One region of the Paenibacillus sp. LX16 genome, then DNA from elsewhere that is predicted to be linked to it. Evidence: riboswitches for the same ligand, from Rfam matches in the RefSeq annotation. Region 1 holds a riboswitch; each other region holds the start of a gene.

Region 1 (3,279 bases):
GGTTAGCTACGGTAAAACTAACATTCAGGCGAAGTTTGGCGGGAAGGTAATTAGTATACCCGTGGATGTTGATACGCTTAAATACCTGCAAACAGACGAAGTTGCTTTGAATTTGAAGGCAGGACAGCTGGCTAAAGTTACGGCTACAGCCACGTATAAGGATGAGTCGGAGAAGGATGTTTCCAAACCGGCTGTATGGTCCTCGTCCAGAATTATTGTTGCGACCGTCAAAGACGGTAACATTAAGGCACAGGGCAAGGGCAAAGCTGTAATTACTGTGAAATATGCAGGGAAAATGACGAAGGTACAGGTAACCGTTCAGTAAAAAAGAGAGCAAGCATACGTCCAAGGACGACATGCTTGCTCTTTTATTTTAAGGAGGCTACCGCTTATAAATCATGACTTATCCTTCTTGGTCGGTGTGTTGCGTGTAAGTGATTCGGTCAAACGCTTGCCAGTCGGCGTCTGGGCCAACCCGCCTTTGGCGGTCTCGCGATGCTTCGACGGCATCGCACTGCCGACTTCAAGCATTACGTCAATGACTTCGTCAGACGGAATAGCGCTGCGCACACCCGCCAAAGCCATGTCCGCTGCGGCAAGCGCAGTCACGGCTCCCAGCCCGTTGCGCACGATGCACGGAATCTCCACGAGTCCGGCGACGGGGTCACAAATCAGGCCGAGCGTGTTCTTAAGAGCGAGGCCCACGGCGTGAACAGCCTGTTCAGGCGTACCACCGCGCAACTCGACCATAGCACCAGCGGCCATCCCGATAGCTGAGCCAATCTCAGCCTGACACCCTCCCTCCGCGCCAGAAATGAATGAGTTGTTGGCGATCACGTAGCCAATGGCTCCAGCGGCGAATAGGCCGTGCACCATATGCTCATCATCCCAGCCGAACCGCTCCTGCGCACTGATGAATACACCAGGGATAACCCCACATGAGCCTGCGGTAGGCGTGGCGACAATGCGACCCATGGATGCATTAACCTCCGACACAGAGAGGGCATAAGCCATGGCGAGCGCGGAGGCATCACCGGAGCAGGTTTCCCCTGCCCGCAGATACTCCGCTAGGCGCTTGCCATCACCGCCCGTCAATCCACTGCGGGATACGGTGTCTTGTGTCTGACCGCGATGAACGGCTTCCTTCATGACTTCATAATAATCAGACATTTGGCGAAAGACTTCTTCCTCCGTTGTATTCGTTTCTTGTACCTGCTCTTCAATCATCAAGCGGCCAATCGTGGTGGATTCTTCAGCGCATAAAGCGCTGATTTCATGCAGATGGCTAAACCGCATCGGATTCAGCTCCTTTTTTCAAATTAATCATCTTAATTTCATACATATGAGGTAAAGAACGCAGTTCCGCAATCAGTTCAGCTGGAGCAGAACTGTCCGTTTCAATGGCGGTGAGTGCTTCACCATCCCGGCCTTTGCGATCTACGTGCATATAGGCAATGTTAATGTGAGCCAAGCCCAGCGCTGAAGTTATCGCGCCCAATGTACCGGGCTTATCTGAGTGGAGAAGCACCAGCGTAGGCAGTTCCCCGGTCAGATTGACCCGGAATTCGTTGAGCTGCTGGACATGGATGCTGCCGCCGCCGATGGAGGAGCCCAACAGTGTGCGCTGATCCTCGCCCTTCCACAGCTCGAAACGGACAGTGTTCGGATGAGGGGCGGGGAGTCCGCTGACGGCGAATTCCACGGCCATCCCGGCTTGTTCGGCCCATTGCTCGGCATCGGGAATCCGGTGATCGTCCGTATCGTAATTAAGCAGTCCTGCGATGAGCGCCAGATCTGTACCGTGTCCTTTATACGTATCAGCAAAGGAGCCGTATAATGTCATGCGGGCACGGTCAGGCTGCGCCCCGAGCCAGTGCCGGGCAACGCGTGCGAGTCGCACCGCGCCTGCGGTGTGTGAACTGGAAGGTCCGGTCATGGCCGGGCCGATAATAGAAAATACATCTTTGAAACGCATGGTGTGGCCCCCTGTATGTTCTAATACCATACTATATGGTATCTCCGCGTCTTTGCGCGGTTATGACGGTTCCTAATGCTGACGCACAATGTGAGCACAAAAAAGGACAGGATAAGGAAGTTTCCCTTATCTCTGTCCTCGTTACCTGAGAGTTTCGTGCGGTGTTCTTACCGCCTTACCCCTTGGGTGGCTTGCGCTCTCTCCAGAGTTGCGTCAGATGACGATACATGGACCTGAGAGATTATCCGCCAGCCGGGTGCTGGCGTCTTGCTCCTTCGGTGCCGCCAGAGTGTAGGCTCCCTGGACAGACTCTCCCGTCATCTTCATTCGCGTATACCGTTCTACATGTCTTTCTTAGGGTAATGTATGCCGTGCTCGGTGTCAATCACAGGGTTCAATTTTTACATAAACGAGGATTTTGCAAAAACCCAATAAGCGACTTCTAATGAACAATATATAGATCGAAATGGCCTAGTTCGTCTAGATATTGCGCTTTGGAGCGACTGGAATCGAATTTTGCAAAATCCTGAAACAGGTGCGTTTCCAATAAAAAAGATTAAAATTTACATAATTATGGATGAAATCAGGAAGGAATTAGAAGATTGGCGGCTAATCTGATAAAGGACAAGTACATTTATGGAAAACATAGGAGGGATATTGACGTATGGTAAAAGGCTTGCGGTTCACAGGTTCACGCTTAAAAGGGATACTACATCTAGCAGCAATCGTATCACTGCTGATCGGGATCTTCGTTCCATTCGGTCAGGTCAAGGCAGAGGGAGCATTGACAGTAGCCGAAGCACTTCAGGGCCAAAGCAGTGGAGGTACGGTGACGGTGGAAGGCTACATCGTCGGACATGCTACCGGATCGAAAACGGCTAACTTTTCTTCTCCGTTCGCGAATGATTTTAACGTACTGATTGCCGACCAAGCAAATGAACGTAATACGTCTAATCTATTGGATGTACAGCTGACTTCAGCGTACAGAGGGCAATATGGGTTATCAGGCCATCCTGAGCTGATCGGCAGCAAAATTCGTGTGACGGGTACACTCGGCGCCTACAATAATTTTGGCGGAGTAAAAAGCCCAAGCGCTGTTGAACTGGTGAGCGGAAGCGAGCCGGGGGAACCAGGTGAACCTGGCAACCCGGGTCAACCCGGTACTACACTGCCGGATGGAAAAGGCAAAAAGGTGCTGTTCGATAATACGCACGCACAGACCGCTGGTGCAGCAGATTGGGTCATTGAAGGCGCCTTCTCCGACTTTGCCAATGGACTGCGTAATGTAGGCTTTACGGTAGACC
Region 2 (3,279 bases), 1.8 Mb from region 1:
TTTAATGAAATCAATGTAATGACCATGAGTCCGTTCACCGGTGGGGGTGTGGTTATTGACCGTGTAGAAAACAAACAACAAGCGATATATCAAGCATTGCATCATCAATTTGTAGCTAGTGCACTGGCGACCAAACGGGGACATGAGATCATCCCAGGCGCTCAGATTGGCTGTATGCTGGCACGTATAGAAAGCTATCCACATACGTGTAACCCAGAGGATATACTGAAAGCCCAGCATGAAAATCAGATGAACCTGTTCTTTACGGATGTGCATGCCCGTGGGGAATACTCCAACTACATGAATCGTTATTTTGAAGAAAATAATGTTGTGATACAGACAGAACCAGGCGATGCCGAAATATTGAAAAATAACACGGTCGATTTTATCTCATTCAGCTACTATATGACCTTGACCGTATCTGCAGGTCCAGAAGGCGAGAAAGCAGCAGGAAACCTGATTGGCGGCGTGAAAAATCCGTATCTTCAGTCCTCCGACTGGGGATGGCAGATCGATCCGATCGGCCTGCGTATTACGCTGAATACGTTTTATGACCGCTATCAAAAGCCGCTGTTCATCGTGGAAAATGGCTTGGGTGCATATGATAAGGTGGAAGAAGACGGCTCTGTGCATGACACGTATCGCATTGATTACTTGCGTCAGCATATTGCCCAAATGAAGGAAGCGATTGCAGACGGTGTTGATCTGATTGGTTACACCAGCTGGGGCCCTATCGACCTTGTGAGCATGTCTACTTCCGAAATGTCCAAGCGCTACGGATTTATTTACGTCGATCTGGATGATGACGGTAACGGAACGCTCAAACGCTCCAAAAAAGACTCCTTTAACTGGTATAAAAATGTGATAGCAACCAATGGTGAAGAATTGTAATTCCATATCATCTCGGGCGGGTATAGCAGAGGACATCCTAAGGATGCAATCTGCTGTACCCGCTTTTTTGATAGAATAATAATAGTATTTCAGAGGGCTTCACAAACTTTTCACTTGTAATAAGCTGAAAGTTTTCTGTATAATAAATAAAAATTTCATATGTCTGGTTGATGTTTGCGGGAGATGGAACGAAAGTTCCGACCGAAGGGGCAAAACTCTCAGGTGCTTAGGCTGATTACAGCAACAAGCGGGGACCGTAAACGGACAGAACTCTGGAGAGACCCTTAATTGGGCGCCGAAGGTGCACCGCAGAGAACATCTGCTTAAACTCTCAGGCAAAAGGACAGAGACGCGAATAACCTGTGACAGGGAATGCCCTAGGCTTTTTTATAAGCTATTAGAGGCAGAAACCTGCGCAAGATGGTTGTATTTTTTCGTGCCTTTAACCTCTCCAGGAGTCGAATCAGCGGATTTGACTCTTTTTTGTTTTCTAATATGCTGGAGGAGCGGGTTGAAATGAATTTGGTACATGTGTTAGAAGCGATTAGTAGCTGGATATGGGGGGCGCCTCTCATCATTCTTGTCATGGGAACGGGGTTGTGGCTGACCATACGTTTGAAGATGCTGCAGGTATTCCGCCTGCCCCTGGCGATCAAGCTGATCGGTAAGGCCCCGAATGAAGGCAGCGGGGATGTAAGTAGTTTTGCGGCTTTGAGTACAGCGTTGGCGGCTACAGTTGGCACAGGAAGTATTGTCGGCGTAGCGACAGCCATTAAGCTGGGCGGGCCGGGTGCCTTGTTCTGGATGGTCGTTGCAGCCTTTTTTGGGATGGCGACGAAATATGCGGAAGGTGTACTTGCGGTAAAATACCGGGTGAAGGATCGGAATGGACAATTTTCCGGCGGCCCGATGTATTATATTGAGAAAGGTCTGGGACGCCGTTTTAAACCGCTGGCGATGCTGTTTGCTTTTTCGGGCATGCTGGTAGCGTTGTTCGGGATTGGAACGTTTCCGCAGGTCAAAGCGATTGTATCTTCGACTGAAAACAGTTTTGGTGTTCCGCCCATTGTAACGGCACTGATTATTGCTATCCTCACAGGACTGGTTACTATTGGAGGACTCAAAAGTATTGCCAAGGTATCGACGAAGGTCGTTCCTTTTAAAACAGGCTTGTACGTACTGATTTGTCTCATCGTACTGATTCGGTTTGCTGACCAACTTCCTGCCGCAATCGCGCTGGTGCTCCATTCGGCATTTTCAACTACATCTGCAACAGGCGGGTTTGCCGGAGCTACGATTATGCTGGCGATGCGAAGTGGGGTAGCCAGAGGTATTTTTGCCAATGAGGCCGGATTGGGGAGCGCACCGATTGCAGCCGCAGCTGCCAAAACCAAATGGCCTGCGGAGCAAGGGCTAATTTCCATGACAGGCGTGTTTATTGATACAATGGTTATTTGTGTGATGACCGGGTTGACGCTACTGGTTAGCGGTGTGTGGAGCGGGCCTACCGATGCGGGCCTGATGACTCAGCAAGCATTTTCCAGCGCATTCCCGCTGGGGGCAGAACTGCTTACAATCATTCTGATTATGTTCGCGTTCACCACTATGCTCGGCTGGAATTATTACGGGGAACGCTGTGTCGAATATTTGCTTGGGGTTAAGTGGATTAAGCCATACCGTTATCTGTTCATCGTACTGGTTGCTGGGGGCGCGTTCATTAAACTGGATGCGATTTGGCTACTGGCAGATATCTTTAACGCAATGATGGCTTTCCCGAACCTGATTGCACTGCTCGGCTTGTCAGGCATTGTAGTTGCAGAAACCAGAACCTATATGGACTCCCTGTATCCTAATAAGAAAAAGGGCATTCTTACAGGTACCAATGTAGGGGCTGCTATCCAAGTAGAAGAAAAAGGACAAACGGTTAATTCATAAATACTAAAAGGGAGTGTCTTCAGCCATCACAGGCTTGAGGACACTCCCTTTTGAATGTTATAACGATGCACGCAAAATAGCTAAAATATCTTCCTGATTCAGCTTTTGATAATTACCGAAACCTCCATGCTCCATTTCACGGGATGCAATGGTTGCGATTTTCTCCAATTGCTCATCATTAATATTGTAATCGGCCAGTGTGGAAGGGGCACCGAGACTTGTCCAGAATGCACTTAGACGATCAATACCTTCCAGGGCGATTTCTCTATCTGTTTTACCTACGGTGTCTAAGTCAAACATGCTGAGCATCAGCCGTTTCATGCGTGCAGCATCCTGATCCACCGTATGTCTCATCCAGTTGGGGAATAGGATCGCCAGACCGCCAGCATGAGGAATATCATATACAGCAGATAATGCATGTTCAATCGTATGCGAAGCCCAGTCCCCGAAGTA
Region 3 (3,279 bases), 2.0 Mb from region 1:
AAAAAAATAGCCGCTATGGCAGATCATAGCGACTATTTTATACAAAAAACGAGCGAACTAACGATGCTCTTATTCAATTGAAAATCAATATAAAAAATTCAGAATAACACGCTCTTTTTTCATGCTGTATTGCCCCATTATTACTCCGAAATCAACTTCTCATACTGATCCGCAGACAGTAGCTTGCCCAATGTTTCCTCCACATCTTTGCCCATCTCTACTTCGATCATCCAACCTTTTTCATAGGGAGATTCATTTACTAGTTCAGGCGTACTTTCCAGCGCTTCATTCACCTTTAATACGTTTCCCGTCACCGGAGCAAAAAGGTCGGATACCGTCTTCACCGATTCAATCGTACCGATCTCCGCTCCCTGCTCAATCGTTACTCCCACCTCAGGTAATTCTACAAAAACAATATCACCCAGTTGATGCTGTGCAAAGTCCGTAATACCAACCCGCACCGTCCCATTCTCTGTACGCTGAACCCACTCATGTTCGTCTGTATACCAAAGTTGCTGCTTCACTTCACCCATCCTGTTCCCCTCACTTCCATATGAATAAAATCGCTTTTGCTCACCTGTATTAGACAGGTTAAGATTATGACAACAAGAACACTCATGTCAATAATACTAACAAAAATACTTCATATCACCTCATATAGCGTACTATATAAAAATATGATAGCTTATAACAAACGCTTACATATCCTTATTTATATATTAAATGTTTTTTCTATTGTTTTCGATGACATTTTTATTGACATTTTGAATGAATTTGCGTATTAATGGGTTATAGCAAATACTTTGGGAAACACCCCGACAACTGCAAACGCGGATGAACGCAGAGGGAGAGACTGCCAAAAAGATTCGCATAGCTGTTGCCGCTTGTGAGACAGTTGTGCACGCGAATCGGATCAAGTTGTTATCTGCACAGCCAGGTAATATACCGCAGATCCCGAAGGTAGCGCCGAAGGAGTAAGCCTGCATTTGCAGGTGAATCTCTCAGGCAAAAGGACCTCTGCCGGACGCATCTCTGGAGAGCATTCGCTATTGGAGCGGATCACCCAAGAGGAAACCCGGTACATACCGGGGTAACTTTCTGGTATCAAGGACAGAGCTGAAAAAAGAGTATAGACTGCTGTCTATACGTTTTTTTCGGCCTGTCTTTTTTGTTTAGCCGATCACACCGGATAGGAGTGGAAAAATGACTAATTTGCGAAGAACACCGCTATATTCGTCCTACGGGACGCAGTCTGGGGTTCGTTGTATTGACTTTGGCGGCTGGGAGCTCCCCGTTCAGTTTAGCGGCATTCAAAAGGAGCATGAGGCCGTCCGCCAACGTGCGGGTTTATTCGATGTATCGCATATGGGCGAGTTTTTGGTTGAAGGCAAAGAGGCCGAAGCTTTTCTGCAAAGGGTGACCACGAATGATGTCAGCCAGTTGGAAGCAGGTCAGGCACAATATTCACTCCTGTGTTACCCCGATGGAGGTGTAGTAGACGACCTACTTGTTTACTGCAAAGGACCAGAACGCTACATGCTCGTAGTGAACGCCTCTAACATCGATAAGGATTGGGATTGGCTCATTCGCCATATGCCTGCATCCGTTCACATGGAGAATGTGTCTGATGCGATAGCATTGCTGGCGTTGCAAGGACCAGAAGCAGTACGAATTGCCGCAGCCGTGGCAGATACGGACATTACGAATCTGGCATCTTTCCGCTTCCATGAGGACGTGCCATTGTTCGGAGCAAAAGCTCTCGTCTCACGAACCGGATATACGGGCGAAGACGGTTTTGAATTTTACGTACCTGCCGCGGAAGCACCAGCCGTATGGGAGAGTTTGCTTCGTTTCGGTGAGTCGTATGGGCTGATTCCCGCTGGACTTGGTGCTCGGGATACCCTACGCTTTGAGGCACGGTTGCCGCTGTACGGACAGGAGTTATCTGCCACGATTTCACCACTTGAAGCCGGTCTAGGGTACTTCGTCAAGCTGAATAAAGGAGATTTTATCGGTAGAGAAGCACTGCAACGTCAGAAAGATCAAGGGATTCCTCGCAAATTGATCGGGCTGGAAATGATTGATCGCGGTATCCCACGCGCCCATTATCCGGTATTCGCAGAAGGACAACGCATCGGTGAGGTCACAACGGGAACTCAGTCGCCCACCTTGAAGCGTAATCTGGGCCTCGCCTTGGTGGACAGTCGTTTTAGCGTCCTCTCCACACCGCTGGAGGTTGAGATTCGTGGCAAACGCCTGCGTGCCGAGGTGGTGGCAGCACCCTTTTATAAACGCCCGCGCTGATCTTAAACTCTCTTCATTTCAATAAAGCAAACATGTCAGATATGAACTTCCGGGTTTCTCATCTCACACTTTTTTATTAGCTAATTTACGATTTAAAATTTTGCTTTTCGAAAGGAGCCAGAACCTATGAAGCAGCATCGTTATCTCCCTATGACTGAGCAGGATCAAACCGAAATGCTACGTGTGGTCGGTGTATCATCCATTGATGATTTGTTCAGTGACATTCCAGAGGCCATTCGATATCAAGGGGAACTCCCTCTTTCTTCTCGACTCGATGAGAAAGCCTTGACCCGCCACTTGGCCGAGCTGGCCAGACACAACGCCAATACAGACACACATGCCAGCTTCCTTGGCGCAGGAATTTATGATCATCATATTCCGTCCGTCATCCAGCACATCACTTCACGCTCGGAATTCTATACAGCCTACACCCCCTATCAGCCGGAAGTAAGCCAAGGCGAGCTACAAGCCATTTTCGAATTTCAGTCGTATATTTGCGAATTGACGGGCATGGCTGTAGCTAATGCCAGCATGTACGACGGAGCGACTGCACTGGCGGAAGCGGGCTCACTGTCCGCCGCAGCTACCCGCCGTAAACAGCTTATCGTATCGAGGTCCGTCCATCCAGAGGCACGTCAGGTATTGGCAGCCTATGCACGCGGATTGGATTTGGACATCGTGGAGATCGGCTGTTCGGACGGCGTAACGGATGCTGATGCGTTAGCGGCGGCCGTATCGGAACAGACCGCGGCTGTTTTGGTCCAAAGCCCCAACTTTTTTGGAGCCGTGGAAAACCTGAAGCCGATGGCTGATCTCATCCATGCGCACAAAGGTCTTTTGGTCGTCAGTGCCAACCCACTGGCACTTGGCTTGCTGGAAACCCCCGGCAAACAGGGCGCGGATATTGTGGTAGGAGACGCGCAGCCACTTGGCATCTCCTCTTCTCTCGGCGGTCCGACCTGTGGATACTTTGCC

Evidence for each region. Region 1 has a riboswitch for glycine ahead of sdaAB (L-serine ammonia-lyase, iron-sulfur-dependent subunit beta). Riboswitches for the same ligand answer to the same signal wherever they lie in the genome.
Region 2: it holds a riboswitch for glycine, as region 1 does, so the genes downstream of both, T3H97_RS19970 (alanine/glycine:cation symporter family protein) here and sdaAB (L-serine ammonia-lyase, iron-sulfur-dependent subunit beta) in region 1, are expected to answer to the same signal.
Region 3: it holds a riboswitch for glycine, as region 1 does, so the genes downstream of both, gcvT (glycine cleavage system aminomethyltransferase GcvT) here and sdaAB (L-serine ammonia-lyase, iron-sulfur-dependent subunit beta) in region 1, are expected to answer to the same signal.

What each region holds. Positions count from the first base shown of each region.
Region 1 covers NZ_CP141152.1:438,687-441,965, forward strand. Annotated here, with positions in the region: gene T3H97_RS01975 (Ig-like domain-containing protein) at 1-325, shown strand, start outside; gene sdaAA (L-serine ammonia-lyase, iron-sulfur-dependent, subunit alpha) at 397-1,296, opposite strand; gene sdaAB (L-serine ammonia-lyase, iron-sulfur-dependent subunit beta) at 1,286-1,975, opposite strand; glycine riboswitch at 2,187-2,302, opposite strand; gene T3H97_RS01990 (DUF6359 domain-containing protein) at 2,640-3,279, shown strand, end outside.
Region 2 covers NZ_CP141152.1:4,470,010-4,473,288, reverse strand. Annotated here, with positions in the region: gene T3H97_RS19975 (glycoside hydrolase family 1 protein) at 1-891, shown strand, start outside; glycine riboswitch at 1,059-1,135, shown strand; glycine riboswitch at 1,154-1,248, shown strand; gene T3H97_RS19970 (alanine/glycine:cation symporter family protein) at 1,408-2,826, shown strand; gene T3H97_RS19965 (iron-containing alcohol dehydrogenase) at 2,884-3,279, opposite strand, start outside.
Region 3 covers NZ_CP141152.1:4,297,213-4,300,491, forward strand. Annotated here, with positions in the region: gene gcvH (glycine cleavage system protein GcvH) at 141-533, opposite strand; glycine riboswitch at 928-1,027, shown strand; gene gcvT (glycine cleavage system aminomethyltransferase GcvT) at 1,204-2,304, shown strand; gene gcvPA (aminomethyl-transferring glycine dehydrogenase subunit GcvPA) at 2,431-3,279, shown strand, end outside.